Regions from separate parts of the Holdemania sp. 1001095H_141210_F2 genome, predicted to be linked through region 1. Evidence: a T-box and tRNA genes for the amino acid it is inferred to sense, from the RefSeq annotation. Region 1 holds a T-box; the other holds one or more tRNA genes.
The links. The T-box of region 1 lies ahead of I2G61_RS15475 (valine--tRNA ligase). A T-box ahead of a tRNA ligase gene usually reads a tRNA of that ligase, here a tRNA-Val.
Positions count from the first base shown of each region.

Region 2: it has a tRNA-Val gene. The T-box ahead of I2G61_RS15475 (valine--tRNA ligase) is inferred to sense a tRNA for this amino acid. The anticodon was not compared.

Region 1 covers NZ_JADNPO010000042.1:198-9,571, reverse strand. The annotation lists gene I2G61_RS15505 (hypothetical protein) at 1-395, shown strand, start outside; gene tig (trigger factor) at 454-1,728, shown strand; gene lon (endopeptidase La) at 1,789-4,107, shown strand; gene yihA (ribosome biogenesis GTP-binding protein YihA/YsxC) at 4,108-4,710, shown strand; gene I2G61_RS15485 (LysM peptidoglycan-binding domain-containing protein) at 4,786-5,568, shown strand; gene I2G61_RS15480 (DJ-1/PfpI family protein) at 5,762-6,418, shown strand; T-box leader at 6,555-6,763, shown strand; gene I2G61_RS15475 (valine--tRNA ligase) at 6,819-9,374, shown strand, end outside.
Region 2 covers NZ_JADNPO010000007.1:671-10,044, forward strand. The annotation lists gene I2G61_RS06110 (sugar phosphate isomerase/epimerase) at 1-633, opposite strand, end outside; gene I2G61_RS06115 (peptidoglycan bridge formation glycyltransferase FemA/FemB family protein) at 630-1,862, opposite strand; gene I2G61_RS06120 (peptidoglycan bridge formation glycyltransferase FemA/FemB family protein) at 1,859-3,094, opposite strand; tRNA gene I2G61_RS06125 (tRNA-Val) at 3,294-3,369, shown strand; gene I2G61_RS06130 (MerR family transcriptional regulator) at 3,601-4,458, shown strand; gene I2G61_RS06135 (FAD-dependent oxidoreductase) at 4,510-6,459, shown strand; gene I2G61_RS06140 (helix-turn-helix domain-containing protein) at 6,659-7,831, opposite strand; gene I2G61_RS06145 (hypothetical protein) at 8,236-8,550, opposite strand; gene I2G61_RS06150 (helix-turn-helix domain-containing protein) at 8,689-9,060, shown strand.

The sequences.
Region 1 (9,374 bases):
CGCTCGCTTCGGCGCTGCTGATCGATTCGCTGATCGATCAACAGATCAGCGAGGAGCTGACGCTGAACCGGGATGGGATAGGCTATACGTTTATTCCCCGTTACCAGGAAGGGGCGGCGGAAAGCGACGGCTTTCTTTTGGCCCGCGCGTTGATCGGCGAATGGCTGGAAAACGAAAACCCTTCCTTATTTAATCTGTGCGAGCAGGTGTTGATCCGCGAGGCGTATCTGGCGCTGCCGCTGGGCTTTGAAGAAGCGGAGGGCATATCGCTTGCGGCCAGCTGCGTTCATCTCGTATACTGCAGTATGCATGATGAGGAGGGCTGGCGTCAGTTCGCGTCCCGGCATCAGCTTGAAAATGTCAATTTATTCGATTTAAAAAGCCAATTTATTTGAAATTCAGATAACTTTTGTTATAATAGAAAGGCTAGACATAAGGAGGACAAAGAAGTTTATGTCAACTTGGACACTAAAAGAAAAATCAACAGGCGAACTGAAAGTCACCATTGAGGGTGAAAACTGGAAAACGGCTCAGAAAAAAGCTTTTAATAAATTAGCGAAAGAACTGGAAATCCCGGGTTTCAGAAAGGGTTCTGTCCCAGCTGCCATGGCGAAAAAATATGTTCCGGCTCAGAAGATTATGCTGGAAGCCGTCGAGCATTGCGCGCAGGGTCTGCTGGACGCGGGCATCGAAGAGCACAAACTGTGGCCGATCTCCCGGCCGGAGCTGAACGTTGAGGAAATCAGCGAGGAAGCCGCGACGATGAGCTTTACGTTCGCGATCAAGCCGGAAGTCAAGCTGGGCGAATATAAAGGTTTAGCTTACGAAGTAGAAGAAACTTCAGTCAGCGAGGAAGAAGTGGAAGCGGAACTGAAGCGGATCCAGGAAAACTTCGCCGAGCTGGAAGTGAAGGAAGACGGCGAAGTCGAAAACGGCGACACCGCGGTCATCGACTTTGAAGGTTTCAAGGACGGCGTTGCGTTTGAAGGCGGCAAGGGCGAAAACTATCCGCTGGAGATCGGTTCCAACAGCTTCATCCCGGGCTTTGAAGAACAGCTCATCGGTATGAAGAAGGAAGAAACGAAGGACATCAACGTCACGTTCCCGGAAAACTATCAGGCTGCTGAGCTGGCTGGACAGCCGGTTGTCTTCAAGGTTACGGTTCACGAAATCAAAGCGAAGGTGCTGCCGGAGCTGAACGACGATCTCGCGAAGGACGTCAACGCTCCGGATGTGGAAACCATGGACGACTTAAAAGCGCTGATCCGCAAGAACCAGGAAGAACAGAAGCGGCAGAACGCGGAAAACGAAGCGACCAACAAGCTGATCAGCACGGTCGTCGACGCCTGCGAAGTGGAAATTCCGGAAGTCATGATCAAGAATGAAACGGACGATATGATTCAGGATTACGCCAACCGTCTGCAGCAGCAGGGTATTTCCTTAACGCAGTTCTTCCAGATCACCGGGCAGAGCGAGGAAACGCTGCGCGAACAGATGGCGAAGGACGCTGAAAGCAAAGTCAAGCTGCGCTTAGTTCTGGACGCGATTGCGACGCAGGAAAATCTGGAAGTCGGCGAGGAAGATATTGATACGGAATACGGCCTGATCGCCTCTCAGTACAATATGGAAAAAGAGAAGGTCAAGGAACTGATTCCGGCGTCTTCGATCTCCTACGACGTCCGGCTGCGCAAGGCGCTGGACCTGATTAAGGATTCCACCAACAAATAAGACGCTTCGCGTCTTTTTTGACCTTTATAACACGTACTATTTCAGACAAGGAGGGTGTCAATGAACAACGAAAAAATGGAAATCAGTGTTCCGGTCATCGCTACACGAGGAATCATTGTTTTTCCCCAGCAGGACATCATGATTGAGGTCGGCCGGGAAAAGAGCATTCGTGCCGTTGAGGAAGCAGAAGAAAAGTTCGATGGTCATGTCTGGCTCGTCTGCCAGAAAGACATCATGGTTGACAATCCTGCTCCTTCAGATCTCTACACCTTTGGCACGCTGTGCCGGATCAAAAACATTCGCCGTAAAGAAGGCTTTATGCGGATTACCTTCAGCGGCCTGGAACGGGCAAAGCTTGTTTCGATTCAGGACGAGGACAAAATGTTTATGGCGACGGTGCTGCCGGTCGCGGATGAAGCCGGCGATAATCTCGAAGAGATGGCTTTGATCCGCCGGGTGGCCAAGGAATTCGAAAACATCGCATCCAGCGCCAACAATTTCCCGCCGGAGATCATCGCGCAGCTGACCAAGGGCGTTTCCGCCCCGACGCTGTCCGATCAGTTCGCGCAGTATTTCCCGCTGCCTTTGGAAAAGAAGCAGGTGCTGCTGGAAACGTTGAATGTCAACGAACGGCTGATGATGATCATCCAGGAGCTGGAAAAAGAAAAGCAGCTGTCCGACATTGAAAACAACATCAATGAAAAAGTCAAGGAGCGGATCGACGAATCGCAAAAGGAATATTATCTGCGCGAGAAGCTCCGCGCGATTAAAGAAGAACTGGGCGATGTGTCCAATCAGAGCGACGATTCCGAGGAACTGCGCCGGATGATCGAGGAAAACCCGTATCCGGAAGCGATCAAGGAAAAGGCCCGGGAAGAACTGGCGCGGTATGAAATGCTGCCGGGGGCATCCGGGGAAGCCGGGGTTGTGCGGACTTATCTCGACTGGCTCTTAGGCGTGCCGTGGTGGCAGGAAACCGAAGATAACGAAGACCTCAAGCTGGTGCAGCAGCGCCTGGATGAGGATCATTTCGGTTTGGAAAAGGTCAAAGACCGGATCATGGAATATCTGGCTGTCAAACAGATGACTCATTCGCTGAACGCGCCGATTCTGTGTCTGGTCGGGCCGCCGGGCGTCGGCAAGACGTCGCTGGCGAAGTCCGTGGCCAGAGCGCTGGATCGGAAGTTTGTCAAGGCATCGCTGGGCGGCGTGCGCGATGAAGCTGAAATCCGCGGTCACCGCCGGACGTATTTAGGCTCGCTGCCGGGCCGGATCATCCAGGGGATGAAGAAGGCCGGCGTCGTCAATCCGGTGTTCCTGATCGACGAAATCGACAAGATGGCCAGCGATTACAAGGGCGATCCGTCCAGCGCGATGCTGGAAGTGCTGGATCCGGAACAGAACAAGCTGTTCTCCGATAACTATCTGGAAGAACCGTACGATCTGTCGAAGGTCATGTTTATCGCGACGGCCAACACGCTCGACACAATTCCGGCGGCGCTGCGCGACCGTTTGGAAATCATCGAGCTGTCCTCATACACCGAGGTGGAAAAGGTCAGCATCGCTAAGGAACATCTGATTCCGAAGCAGGCTGAAATCAACGGCCTGAAGCCGAGTCAGTTTAAATTGGGCGAAGAAGAGCTGATTTATCTGATCCGTCATTACACCCGGGAAGCCGGCGTGCGTCAGCTGGAGCGGGTGATTGCTTCGCTGTGCCGCAAGAGCGTCCTGGCGATCATGAAGGATGGCAAGCGTTCGGTCAAGATCACGAAGAAGCTGATCGTGGAATGGCTGGGCAAAGAAAAATTTGAATACGGCGTCAAGGAGAAAAAAGATCAGATCGGCGTGGTAACCGGTCTGGCCTATACGTCCTTCGGCGGCGATATTCTGCCGGTTGAGGTAACTTACTTCGACGGGAAGGGCAAACTCATCGTTACCGGTCAGCTGGGCGACGTCATGAAGGAATCGACGGAAATCGCGCTGGACTATGTCAAAAGCAAAGCCGTCGAATTCAAGATTGATCCGGCTTTCTTCGATAAACACGATATCCACATCCATTGTCCGGAAGGCGCAGTGCCGAAGGATGGGCCGAGCGCCGGCGTCACGCTGACTACGGCACTGGTTTCCGCGATCACCCGGATGCCGGTTCATGCGAATCTGGCGATGACGGGTGAAGTCACGCTGCGCGGCAACGTGCTGCCGATCGGCGGTCTGCGTGAGAAATCGCTGGCGGCACACCGCAGCGGCATCTCGACGGTCATCATTCCGAAGAATAACGTCAAGGATCTTGACGAAGTTCCGGAAATTGTTAAGAATGACATTCATTTCATTCCGGTCGAAACGGTCGACCAGGTTATCCAGGAAGCGCTGGTTCGCTAAATGGAGATCAGGGAAGCCGAGCTTGTCGTCAGCGCGCCGTCCAAGGCACACTGGCCTGAAAGCGAACTGCCGGAGATCGTGCTGGCCGGCCGCAGCAACGTCGGCAAGTCCTCGCTGATCAACACGCTGTGCGGCCGCAAGGCGCTGGCCTATGTCGGCAACACCCCGGGCAAGACACGGTTGTTGAATTTCTTTGATATTGATCACCGCTTCATGTTCGTCGATGTGCCGGGCTATGGGTTTGCCAACGCGTCCAAGCAGATGCTGATCCAGTTCGGCGAGATGATGGAGGACTATTTCTCCAGCCGTTCACAGCTAAAAGGTCTGATTCTCTTAGTCGATATGCGGCACGCGCCGACGGAGGATGATATCACGATGGCGGACTACGCCCGTTATTATGAAATTCCGTTTGTGGTTGCCGCGACGAAACTGGACAAAGTGCCGCGCTCTCAGCAAAGCAAACAGATCAACGTTATCGCCAAGGCTCTGGCCTGTGCGCCGGAAGCGATCATTCCGTTCTCTTCCATCACGAAGCAGGGCCGGGAAGAACTGCTGGAAGCGATTGACGCCTTATTCAATCCAGAAGAGCCTGAATCCGAGTGATTCGGGCTTTTTTCATATTTTCCTCGGTTTGGCATACACTGAAATTGAAGCAGGAATGCTGGGGAGGAACCATAGATGAAACCAATGAAAATTGAGAAACGACTGGAGCTCAGCCGTCCGGTCGATCAAATTCTGCAATGCCAGATCACCAACGAGATTCAATATCATACTGAAGCCGACGGGATCCGGGCTTTAGGCTCCTTATGGGTCAAGGGGCAGGCGGCCGATGAACAGGGCGCTTATCCGCTGAACGAAGAAATCACGCTGGACGTTCTGGCGCCCTTGGATAAGCTGCAGGAACCGTCACAATTCCGGATCCGGCTGCATCATTACGACGCCCGGATCGAAGCCCGCGGGATGATTGTGACAATCTATCTGAATGTATACGGCATGAAAGAGGAAAGGGCAACCGCAATTCTGGAAACTCAGCCGGAGAAACGAGAGTCGGAGCCAACCCCGCTGCCGGAGATTACACAGCCAGCGGCGGAACCCACAGCGCTGACTCCGTCGGTCACTGAAGAGCCGGCTGCCGCTGCAGCACCGATCCTTCCGGCTGCGGCATCTGTGCAGGAGGAAAAAGCGCTGGCTGCGGAAGGGCCGGCTGTCAAAGAAAATACGGTCATGGACGAAGAAACGAACGATCCGGCGGAAGCGGCCGTCAACGAGGACGTCGGAGAAATCGAAGATTTGTTTGACGACGCGGAGAATGTCATCGTGACCAGCCGGTACATGCTGGCACAGATCAACGATACCTATGCTTCGATTGCCCAACGCTACGGGGTGAATGAAAAGCAGTTGATCGCCGTCAATCACAACAAGCCGCTGGAGGAAAAGACGCTGATCCTGCTGCCGCTGTAAGTGGCCAATCTGCAAGCTGTCAATCATGGTTGTAAGGAGGACTGGACACAGTCCTTTTTTTCTGGATTTGAGTAATATCAGAACAAAACCGGAGTTATCTGTCTTTTTAACAAGAACGAAAAGAAGGAAATAGCTTGCGATTCAGCTGAAATTCAGATACAGTGAAGTAAACAAGGTAAGGGAGGGGTATTGAATGAAAAAAACAGCGGTCATGATCTACCGGGCGTTTTGCATGCAGGAGATCAGCTGCCTGACCGATTGGTTAGTCGGATTGGGCAAACCGATGATCGTCTGCGCGGCGGATCATCAACCGGTGAAAACGGAAGAAGGCTTTACCGTGCTGCCGGAGTTCAGCTACGATGAAGTCAACCTTGACGAGATCGACTGCCTGATTCTTCCGGGAATCAGCGAATTTCCGGAAGTGTTAAAGGATCAGCGCCAGCTGGACTTTTTAGCCCGGTTCAAGGAGCGGCCGGATATTTTGATTGCCGCGATCTCCGTGTCCCCGGTGTTATTAGCGGCGGCGGGGTTGTTAAATGGGATTTGTTACTGCGGTGGATTTTATCAGGAAGTGCTGGACGATCTGCCGTTTATGGAAAAAGAAAATTTCCGCTTTGAGCCGATCGTCGTAGAGGGCAACATCATGACGGCTTTCGGCGGGGCGTTCCGTGAGTTTGCCTTAGCGGTGATGGAGAAACTGGGCTTCGAAGTGCCGGCGGAACCTTTCGGTCCGCTGGCTGAAAACTGGACTAGGGATAAGCTGAACTTCACGATGGAATCGGAGGTTGAAAAAACGTATTGGAAAAACGCGCTGGCGATGCTGAAACGGGAATGTCCGCAGTTTTTTTAAGAAGCGCGGCTGAACTTTTCGTCTATCACTTCGTTGGTTTGCTTTTTCGATGTATTCTAGCTTTTTTTCCTTTCCGGAGATGTCGGAATTCGTTGAAATTCGATTGACAAGCGGAGATCCAATGCCTATAATAAAGCCATCTACGTTGAACGGAAGAAGTAGCGGCTTTGGGAAATCAGAGAGCTCCCGGAAGGTGCAAGGGAGTCAGAAGAAGCAGTGAACAGTCGTCCGGAAGTTGATTTTCTGAATTTTAAGTAGGAAAATCCGAATGCCGTCGTTACTGGTGAAAGCGCATCTTTGATCAAAGATGAAGTAAGGTGGTACCGCGCGTCAAGCGTCCTTGTTGCAGGGCGCTTTTTTTGTTCAACGAAGGAAAATAAAAAAACAGGAGGAAGAACTGATGAAAAAGGAACTGGCCCCGAAATATAACCATCTGGATGTGGAGCAGGGCTATGACAACTGGATCAAAGAAGGCTATTTTACAGCCGGCGACAAAAGCAAGGATCCGTTCTGTATCGTGATCCCGCCGCCGAATGTCACCGGCAAGCTGCACCTGGGGCATGCCTGGGATACGACGCTGCAGGATATCATCGCCCGTTACAAGCGGATGCAGGGCTACGACATGCTTTGGGTTCCGGGCATGGACCACGCCGGCATCGCAACGCAGGCGAAGGTGGATGAACGCCTGAAAAAAGAAGGCGTTTCCCGCTATGATCTGGGCCGTGAGAAATTTCTGGAACGGGCTTGGGACTGGAAGGAAGAATATGCCGGGCATATTCGTCAGCAGTGGGCGAAGATGGGCCTGTCGCTGGACTACACCCGCGAGCGTTTCACACTGGACGAAGGCTTAAGCAAAGCCGTCGCCAAGGTTTTTGTCGACTACTACAACGACGGCCTGATTTATCAGGGCGAGCGGATCATCAACTGGGATCCGGCGGCCAAGACGGCGCTGAGCAACATCGAGGTTATTCATAAGGAAACCGAAGGTGCGATGTATACGTTCAACTACAAGGTCGTTGAAACTGGCGAATGCTTTCAGGTCGCAACGACCCGTCCGGAAACGATGTTCGGCGACGTCTGCGTCGTTGTGCATCCAGACGATGAACGGTTTAAGCATCTGATCGGCCTGCACGCCGTCAATCCGGCGAATGGGGACGAACTGCCGATCATCGGTGACGACTACATCGACATCGAATTCGGAACCGGCGCGATGAAATGTACGCCGGCCCACGATCCAAACGACTTCGCGATCGCCGAACGCCACCATCTGCCGCGGATCATCTGCATGAATCCTGATGCGACGATGAATGAGCGCTGCGGCGAGTTTGAAGGCATGGACCGCTTCGAATGCCGCAAACAGCTGACGGAAAAAATCCGTCAGGAAGGCAATTTGATCAACATCGAGAAACATATCCATCAGGTCGGCTATTCCGAACGGACCGACGTCATCGTTGAGCCGATGCTTTCCAAGCAGTGGTTTGTCCGCATGAAGCCGCTGGCCGAGGATGTTCTGAAGCATCAGGAATTGGCTGAGGAAAAGATCAACTTCTATCCGCCGCGCTTTGAAAAAACCTTCACGCAGTGGCTGGAAAACATTGAGGACTGGTGCATCTCCCGCCAGCTGTGGTGGGGCCATCGGATCCCGGCCTGGTATCATAAGGAAACCGGCGAGATTTACGTCGGCACGGAAGCGCCGCAGGATCTTGAGAACTGGAATCAGGATGAGGATGTTCTGGACACCTGGTTCTCCAGCGCACTGTGGCCGTTCTCGACGCTGGGCTGGCCGGATAAAACGCCGGATCTGGAACGTTATTATCCCAATGACGTACTGGTCACGGGTTATGATATCATTTTCTTCTGGGTCGCCCGGATGGCGTTCCAGGCCCGCTACTTTACAAAGTCCCGGCCGTTTAAGGATGTTCTGATCCACGGCCTGATCCGCGACGCCCAGGGCCGCAAAATGTCGAAATCGCTGGGCAACGGCGTCGATCCGATGGACGTCATCGCCAAGCACGGTGTCGACAGCCTGCGCTTCTTCCTGACGACCAATTCCACGCCGGGTCAGGATATGCGCTACATTGAGGAAAAGCTGGAAGCGTCCTGGAACTTCATCAACAAGATCTGGAATGCGTCCCGTTTCGTCATGATGAATATGCCGGAGGATTTCACGCTCGAGGACATCGACCTCAGCACGCTGTCGATCACCGACACCTGGATTCTCAACCGGTTGAATGAAACGATCGCCTCGGTGACCGCCAACATGGACAAGTATGAGTTCGCGCTGGTCGGCAACGAGCTGTACAGCTTTATCTGGGATGATTTCTGCAGCTGGTATATCGAATTAAGCAAAGCTGGATTGAACAGCGAGGATGCCCAGGTCAAGCGGGCGACCCAGTCGACGCTGATCGTCTGTCTGCGCGCGATCATCCGTCTGCTTCATCCGTTCATGCCGTTTGTCACCGAAGAAATTTACAGCGTCCTGCCGCATACCGAAAAAGCATGCTGCCTGGCGGCCTGGCCGACGCCGGTGGAAGGTCTGGACTTAAGCCATAACGAGGAAGTTGATCAGCTGATCTCCGTTATCAAGACGATCCGTCAGGTTCGCGTCGATTACAATCTGAAGCCGTCCGCGCCGCTGGCGATGACGATCCGGAACGCCCAGAACCAGCCGGTCGCTGTCGACGCTCCGATTGCTTCGATTTATGAGAAGATGTGCAAGGCCAGCTGGAAAGCGGAGCTGGATGGGGAAATGCTCATTCGTCCGATTTTAGGTGGATCTGTATGCATTCCGATGAGCGATGTCGTCGATCTGGAAGAGGAAAAAGCCAAACTCAAAAAAGAAGCCGAGCATCTGAACGCTGAAATCAAGCGTGCGGAAGGTATGCTTTCCAATGAACGCTTTGTCGCCAAGGCTCCGGCTGAGAAAGTCGAAGCGGAACGCAAAAAGCTGGAAACC
Region 2 (9,374 bases), on a different contig from region 1:
CCAGGCTGCTTCCTGAGCTGCGAGCGGCAGCCGCGTGTTGTCGGGCAACCAGCTGAACACATGGACGCGCGTCAGCCAGGGCAGGATCGCCTCTAATTCCCGACTGTTTTCTTCCACGGTGAGCTCGGGATTAGGCTGCCAGTAGGTCTTGCAATTTGAGCGGTTAACGGCCTTAAGCAGCTTCACGGCGGAAGCGCTGTTATCCGTCAGCGATTTGCGATGATATTCAAACGCGACGTCTATCTCAACTTTGGCCGCCAGTTCGCAGCATCGCTGCGTTTCCGCAACAGCCCGCTGGAAAAAATCGTCGTCGGCTTGCGCGGAGGCTGTGCGCCCGGCCCAGATCCGCACACACGGCGCTCCCAGCTTAACGGCCGTATCAAGATAAGCCTGAAAATCAATGTCCGGATTAAGACCTTGATTCAGTTTGTAATAACTGCCATAAGAGAACACCGCCAGCTGGTTTTGACGGCAGGCTTCCGCAGCTCTGGCTGCCAGATCCAGCCGATTTGCGGGCACGTGGACGTCGCTGCCCCATTCGATTCCGGTACAGCCGGTTTCCCTAGCCAGCGTGATGATCTGATCGGCGGTCAGCTGACGGAAGGTGACTGAGGTCAGCCCGACCGGCCTCATGAATGCTTCTCCTGTTTGCCATACCGCAGCGAGATGAGCTTGCGTTTTACCCGACGGCGGAAGCGATCCGCCTTTTTCCAGCGGGCAGTGCGCGCCGGCTTGCGGATATAGTCGAATTCGCCGATCCGTTCCGTATAAACGGAACCAAACGAACGCTTGTAATCATACAATCCATAATGCGGATCAGACTTGTCCGTCACTCCGGAGAATCCGCACATGTCGTAATGCAGGACGCCGTGGTTTTTCATGTCTTCGACGGCGAACCGGTGCAGGTTATCCACGGCCTTGATAAAGTTGAAATCCTTGTGGTTATAGGTGTAAAGATCCCAGGATTGCGCGCCGAATCGCAGGAACAATCCGGCGGCAATCGCCGGATTTGCGCCGTATTGCGCTTTTAGCGCAGCGGCTTTTTCTTTTTCTTTTAACTTGGACTGCAGCGCTTCGGGGTCTTTGTGATATTTACCGCTGTCAATTTCCTGCTGGATACCGTTGATCATCTGATCAAGGTCAATTTCAGTGACATACAGTACGGCGTGATCGCCAAAGGCATCCAACAGCGCTTCAAAGAAGGACTGCGGATGCGGCTTAAAGCCCTGAATCTGGGAAAGCTGCCGTTCAAATTCGCACAGCTGCGGCAAATCGTCTTTGGTACCTAAGCGGGTTGTCACGCCGATCACGGCATGCCGGCGCAGACTGTTCTGGCGCGCCTTGGAAAAATGCCTGACGATTTCTTCGATGGAAGGCGTCAGGTCGATAATCAGCGTGTAGCGGTTGACCCAGCTGCCATTGTAGGCATAGCCGTATCCCTTATGCACAAACCCCAGCGATGTCAGCAGTGCTGTTATTACTTCGTGATTTTCACCGCCTTCGATCGGATTGCCCTTGATATCCCGCTCCATCCGCAAGACGTTCGGATCCACCCGCAGAAAGTCCACTTTGGCGTTTTCCGCCAGCTGAATCAATCCCCGCAGGCATTGTTCGCACAGTTGGGGATCGTCATAATTCAGGCAAGGTCCCCAGGGAACATAATAGTAGTGAATACCTGGCGACTTCCGCTCCAGAATCATCGCTGTGCCTTTCAGCTGTGCCTGCTCGTAGAAGCCGATAAAATGCGGCTGATCCTGCTTCTGCAGCTTCGCCCACAGCGAAGTTTTCATGTAATGTCCGTAGGGATGAGCGCTGACAAAGGCGTCCAGCTGCACATCTGAAATTTGTTTACAGGTGATCAATGCGATTCCCTCCTTAACCATTGCCGGCGTAATTCCTTAACCTTGGGCAAAAGCTGGGTCCAGATCGGATACAGCAGCGGCTTGCATGGCAGACTGAATTCGCCGAGATAGACGTCGATTTCAGGTGAAAACGACGACTTGAAGATGAACAGCCCGTCGTCCAGCGTGCCTTCCACGCCGCCGAAGTTAAACCGCGTGCAGCCTTGTTCAAAGGCCCATTGAATGCCGCGGCAGCGCAGTGCGTAAGCAGCCAGATAGCGGCGGTATTTCTCGTTTAAGCCGGAATACAACAGCTCGCAGGTCGTGCCGTCGTGAACTAACAACAACGCACTGACCAAAATGTCGCGGCCGTCTTCCTGAGCCTGCTGGCGCAGCCTGAGCTTTTCAGCGTCGAGATCGGCAATTTGTTTTTCCAGCTGTACGCGTTTTTTATTCGCTTTTTCGTCCAGCTCGTTTCGATGCTGACAAAGACCGCGTTGCTTTTCTTCGACCAGTGCCAGCGCATGATCATAATCCAGATGAGCGGCCAGAATGCAGGCATGATCGCCGAAGTTTTCCATGATCGTGCGGAAATAATCCTCATTGCGCAGGTGGATATTTTTACGCTGTTCCGTATATTTGATCATTTCGGCTAATTCGTGGACATGCTCAATCCCCCAAATTTCGATCTGAATGCCTTTGGCAAAACTGTTATGAATTTTCTCACGGGTCTTCTTCGGAAAGCAGGCTTCCCAGTTTTCCTGATGGGAAAAGCAAAGCTGAAAGCGCGGCTGCACCGTTTCGCTGATCAGCTTCGTATAGCCCGCAAAATGGGTTTTTGCCTTCGCCAGCTGTTGCGGAATCGGACTGCGGGCGTTCCAGGCGGCTTCTTTTTGATCCAAGTCAAAGCTGCCGATGATGAGATAGGGATCAAATTTGCATTCCACCGCACCCTGCTTCGCGCAGAAACGCCGGATCGCAGTTAAGAAGAACGCAGTCTGTTGGGGATCATCGTAGTCCATGATCGGTCCGCGGGGAATATAGGCCAGCTTCATGCCCAGCGGCAGTTTGCGGAACAGAATCATCGCTGCTCCGCACAGCTGCCCGTCGCAGGTCATGCCGACAAATTTTGAAGTCCATTCCTTCTTGACGTTGGCCCAGGCTTCAGTCTGATATATATTATTGCATCGGCTGGCACGGGTGAAATCGTCCAGCTGCTTCCCTGTAATTGACTCGCAAAACTGCAAATTCATAATGAGTTCGCCTCCAATGCTTTATTATAGCATACCCGCCCTTAACTTTCTCCAGTCGTTTTAAAATCCCGGCCAGGATCCATCCTGATCAGGGGAGAAAAAGGGAAAAAGGGGAGGCTGCAGGATGTTCCTTTTTTGACATTTTCAGTAAAAAAAGGGTTGCGGTTTTTAAGGATCAATGGTAATATATTAAAGCACCGGACGCTTAGCTCAGTTGGGAGAGCACTTCCTTGACGTGGAAGGGGTCAGGGGTTCGAGTCCCTTAGCGTCCACCATGATTAATCAGTAAAGCTGTCATCAAGACAGCTTTTTTCGTCTTTCTCCTTTCCCTTTCTCCGCTTGAGGAAACCGTGCCGTGAGCGACACAGCCGGCATAAGGAAGAGACAGGAAGACCCAAGTGCTTAAAACCGGAGGGTTTCAGGATGTTGATTTTAATAAACAATCTTGTGATATAATACACATAAAGCTTGTTTTGGAAATAAAGGAAAAAAACTGTGGAGGGAGTATGGCTTACAAGATTGGAGAAGTTGCGAAACTTTTGGGAATTTCTTCTGAAACCGTCCGTTATTATGAGCGGGAAGGCGTGATTCAATCGCAGAAAATTGATCAGGGAAGCGGCTACCGGTACTATGAAGCGCTGGATATCAATGCTTTGATGCGGGTTCGGATGTACCGTAATTATGGTTTTACCTTACAGGAAGCGAAGGAAATGTTGAACTTTTGCACCTTGGAGGACATCGCTAAACGATTGGAGGATAAAAAGCGGGAGCTGCAGGCGGCGGTGGATTGGAACAAACGGCTGTTGGCGTGCGCTGATCGGATGATTAACATTCATCGCTCCGCTTCGGAGATGCTTTGGAAATGCCAGATTGAAGAAAGTCCCGCGATGTACCGGTTTTGTTATCAGATTCAGGATCAGCTGATCGGTGATCCTGAAATACAAAAGCGCGTCCAGACATGGACGGAAAAGATGCCGGTTGTGATGCCAACGCCTTTATTTGCGAAGGACGATATTCTTGCAGGGAATAAGAACTTTGCGTTAGGGCTGTGCGTTATGGAGGAAGACGCTGATTTTCTGCGTTTGGATCCTCAGGCGAGGGGGATGGAATACGTTCCTTCCCAACGATGTATTTATACGGCAATTTCTGCTCAGGCTGGCGAACTGCTGCACTGCGGTTTATTTCAGCATGTTCTGCAATACATGGACGCACATCAGCTGGAATTGGCCGGCGACGCAATCGGACGCACGGTTTCCACGCTTCATCGAAGTACGACACAGGAGCGGATTCATCAGGTCTGGCTGCCCTTTTCAAAGAAAACATCAGATTTCAGCAGCGGGGGATTGACTCTAAAGGCCCTTTAACGTGTACTCTGATAGCAGGGAAAGATAACGCTTTCACACAGGGAGGGTAAGATGAGAAAATCAAATCTTAAGAGAATCGTTGTTTTGTTTCTCAGCGTGCTGCTGGCAGTTGGACTGACCGGCTGCACAGCGGCACCGAGCAATAATCCGAAGGGAACGGATGTCGGCTACACGTCCGGCACCTACACAGGGACAGGCGCCGGGCGCAATGGCGAGCTGAAAGTCGAGGTCACATTCACAGACAAAGAAATTACGAAAATCGAAGTCATTGAACATTCGGAAACCGAAGGAATTTCCGACTTGCCGCTGCAGCGGATTCCGGAAGAAATCGTGAAGAATCAGTCGCTGGCAGTCGATGCCGTTGCGACAGCGACCTTGACCAGCAACGCGATCATCGAAGCGGTCGCTGATGCAGTTACCCAGGCCGGCGGGGACGCGGAAGCACTGAAAAATGTGAAAGTCGAAGAGGAAACAGCCGGAGATTTAGTCCAGCGGGAAGCGGACGTCATCGTTTTAGGCGGCGGCGGAGCCGGTGTTGCGGCTGCGTACGCGGCGGCTGAAAATGGTGCATCGGTTATCGTTGTGGAAAAAACGGCGGCTCTGGGCGGCAATACGATGCGTTCCGGCGGCTATTTCAATGCGGTTGTTCCTGAAAATCAACAGACGCAGGTCATGACGGCAGGGCAGATCAAATCGGTTGAGGAATACTGCACGATGGAGCCGAAGGATGACATAATGAAGAACTGGCAGGAAAAACTGACCGCGGAATTTGACGAGTATAAGAAGTCTGGCGCGGAACATTTGTTTGATTCAGTCTATTTGCATATGCTTCAGACCTATGTCGACGGTGATTATGTCGGCAATCCGGTACTGATTCAGTCAATGTGCGAAAAAGCGCCGCAGACCTATGCCTGGATGCGGGATATGGGCTTTGACTGGAAACCGAAGTCAATCGTGATCGTTGGTTCGTTATGGCCGCGTGCGAACATGTCTCAAACCTATAAAAGCGGCATCGGTTTTATCGAAGTGCTGAAAAATGATGCGGAAAAGAAAAATTTCCCGATCGAATATGATCTGGAAGTCAGGGCTGAGGAATTGATTATGGAAGACGGCCGGGTGATCGGCGTCCGCGCGGTGTCCGCAAATGGAACACCTTATGAATACAAGGCCGGCAAAGGGGTTGTTCTGGCAACCGGAGGGTTTGGCGCGAATGTGGAAATGCGCGTGAAGTATAACAGCATCTGGGCTGATTTGGGGCCGACAGTTCCGACGACCAACAGTCCGGCGATTACCGGCGACGGGATTGTGATGGCGCAGGCTGTGGGCGCGAATCTGGTCGGTATGGATAAGATTCAGCTTTTGATCGCCGATCCGAAGACTGGCGAAACCTCAACCAATGTCGGCGATACGACGAGTATGTATGTCAATCAGGAAGGGCATCGGTTTGTTAACGAGTCAGAACGCCGCGACGTTTTATGCGCTTCAACGTTGGAACAGACCAACGGGATGATGTATATTATCAGCAGCTATCAAAACAGCCGTTTAGATGAGAACTATGTCAATACCTACGGCATTCATGTCGATGATTTGATCGAACGCGGAGCGGTTTACAAGGCGGATACGATTGAGGAACTGGCGGAACAGATCGGGATGGATCCCGCAACCCTGCGGAAAACGGTCGATGATTACAACGCCGCGATCGACGCGGGCTATGATGAGCTGACCGGCCGTACAGTCTTTAACGAAACCGCAAAGATCGAAGATCACGGGCCTTACTTCGCCAATCCGCGGACGCCGGCGGTCCACCACACGATGGGCGGGGTGGAAGTTGATCTTGACGCGCACGTCTTAGACGCTAGCGGAAACCAGATTCCGGGCTTCTATGCAGCGGGTGAAGTGACCGGCGGTTTCCATGGCGGCAACCGTTTGGGCGGCAACGCAATTTCCGAAGCGATCACGACGGGCCGAGTGGCAGGCAACAGCGTCGTATTGGATCAATAAGCGGGAAGCCCGGAATTTGTTTAAACAAATTTCGTGTAAATTCAAATAAGTGTACTCAAGAACAGAACAAAAGAATAACCGGAACGAAGGGCGCATTGATCAATGCGTTCTTTTGTCTGATATTGGGATAACCTTTCGCCGGCTCAGGCTTATGCTGAAATGAGTGCGGCTACGATGCAGGAATATTCAGTATTCCTTATTATTCCCATCCCTGCAGAAGCTCGGCAAGCCACTGCAGGCACTGACTTTTTTTCACATATTTGTGCTTTTCGTCATAGTAATTGATCAAAAGCGTCAGATAGAAACGTTTCTGATTCAGATCAAGACAGCTTCGGCCATGTTTTAACAAGGTGATCAACAGCTTATCCCGATGCGGATCCTGATCGCCGACAGCATTCATGACTCGTATCAGATCCTGAAATGGCTGAGAACGAAATTCCTTCGCCGACGCCAAACGTTTCATGCCTGCGATATTCCCGGTTTTATAATGCAGAAAACATCGCAGAAAATCCATTTCATCATTCGAATCGGAAACATCGGCGAAACGTGAAAGAAACGCACCGGCTTTTTCGTAGTGCCGATGGTTAACACAGCACCAGCACAGCGTACAGAGAATGGCGGAACGCATTCCGGGCGTCAGATTCAACATTTTGCTTTCCAGAATTGACGTCAATATTGCGGCTGGCCGATCAAACTCCTGCAGGGAGAGAATCGCCGCGCTTTGAATATGACAAGAGATAAGAAACGGATAACAGTTTGTCTGCGTAAACAGGCGGGAAGCCGCGTCGCAATGTTCGCGGGCAAGCAAGATTTTCCCTTTTTTTGAATAAAAAAGGGAAGTGTAGTAATGCCCCAATGCGCCCATCAGAGAAGTTGGATTGCGTTTCAGGCATTGCTTGAAATGTGTTTCTGCTTCCGATAAATCCTGCTTTAGCGCGCTGATCCCGCAGACAAGCTCAAACAGGGCGCTTTGCGCCTCATCAAAGCGATCCTGCACGCTGATTAACAGGTGCTTCTGCTGAACCATCTGGCGCAGGTTTTTCGTCATGAGTGCATAAACAAAAAAGGCCAGATGATAATCGAGGGCCAGAGGCGAATTGAGATACCGTTTCCGGATTCGGCGTAAAGCCGGCGCCTGTTTCTGCGCCGCCTCCAAATCCAGAAGCAATGCATTGCGGACAAAATGTTCCAACTTTTGCTTCGCCGGGATCAGCCAGGCTTGATCTATCGTATAATCCAAATCCAGCGCTTTCGCCAGCAGCTGCAGAATCTGCGGATCTGGCTGTGCTTTTCCTGTTTCAATCTGACTTAAATAGCTGGCGGAAATGTGGCATTGATATGCCAGAGCCGTCAGTTTTATCGCTTGGTCCATCCGATTGATCCGAATGATAGTTCCGGGAATTTGCATGTAAATTCAGCTCTCTTTCCTTTTTAAAACGCCATTTTCAATGAACCTTTGACGCTGATTTTTAACGGTAATTTAATGAACAGCTTCAGGTTGCGGTTCACTCTCAGTCCCGTATAATGAAATCGGCGGCCGGCGGGGAGCGATAAAAGGAAAGCAAAAGGTAAAAATTCAGAAAATTTCATTACCCTCAAAGCTTTGACCCATTTTATCAGAGCTTAACGATGGAAATGAACGGATTGGAAGAAAGCAAAAGCAGCGTACAGGTTGGAACCGGCAAGGCAGAAATAAAAACCAGTGCGGGCAGCACGGTTGGAAAAGTTCGGACTGACAGGGGTGAAATGTCAGCGTGATGAAGCGGGAGAAAAGCGTTACTGTTTTTTCTTTTCGTAAGCTTCGTAGACGGCCAGTTTTTCTTTTGTGGCTGCAATGACTTCCGTCAGATTTTCAAGAATGGTCTGTTCGCGGAACAACAATTCCGTCATTTCCAGCCGATCCTCCTCGCCGTAACCGCCATATTTTAAATCGTTGGTCAGATTTTCGATCGACCTTTCTTTTTTGCCGACCTGTTTGGAGATCAGGCTTAGAAAATCAGTGAGATCAGCGCTGGTAAAATCGCCGATCCCGACGATCTCATTTAACAGCGTGTAGGCTTCTTCAGCATTGGTTGCCGCGGTGACTAACATATTTTATCTCCTTTATTAATTGACTTAAATCGAATAAATTTAAGTATAAAGCAAATATTGCCTTTTATTTCATTATAATCGTTTTCGCATCCGGTTACAATATCATCAGAACATGAAAACGATTTTTGCGAGGTAGTTATGAGCGATGAAAAGAAGGATTGTGTCGATTATCAGCGGCTGGGGCAGCGGGTCCGGCGGGCGCGGATAAGATTAAATCTGACACAGGAGGTCCTGGCTGAAAAAGTCGGCGTATCCATTCCGACGATCAGCCATATTGAAACTGGAACAAACAAGGTCAGTCTGGAGTTGTTTATCAAAATTGCCCGGGCGCTGAACGTGACGCCGGATGAATTGATCATGGACAGCGTACCGAAGCTGACTGCCTTTTATATGAAAGACATTCAGGAGGAATTGAAGGACTGTTCGCCGGCTGAATATCAGTTTCTGACATCGATGCTTTCCAGTATGAAAGCGGCGCTGCGCCATTATCCGCGGGATGATGAGGAATAATCAGATTCTGTTTGGCAGCTGAAGCATAACCGATCTGATGGGCATTGCCGTTGGTTGCCGAACGCGGCGGCTCAATCGGGTTTTTGAACATTTTGACTTCCCTTGCGATCAGGGACAGGCAAAAGAATAACGAGAATTTCGAAGAAATCATGAAAAACAACTCTGCCAGGCGGCATGCCGTCCATTTTGGCATATCATGAAATTGTCGCCCTGGCATGAAAATCAAAAATGTCAGGTCCGCCATTTTTGTGATTGGGGATAATCTTTTCGCCGCAACAAAGAAAAAGCTAAGCAGGCATGATAAATCGATGCGA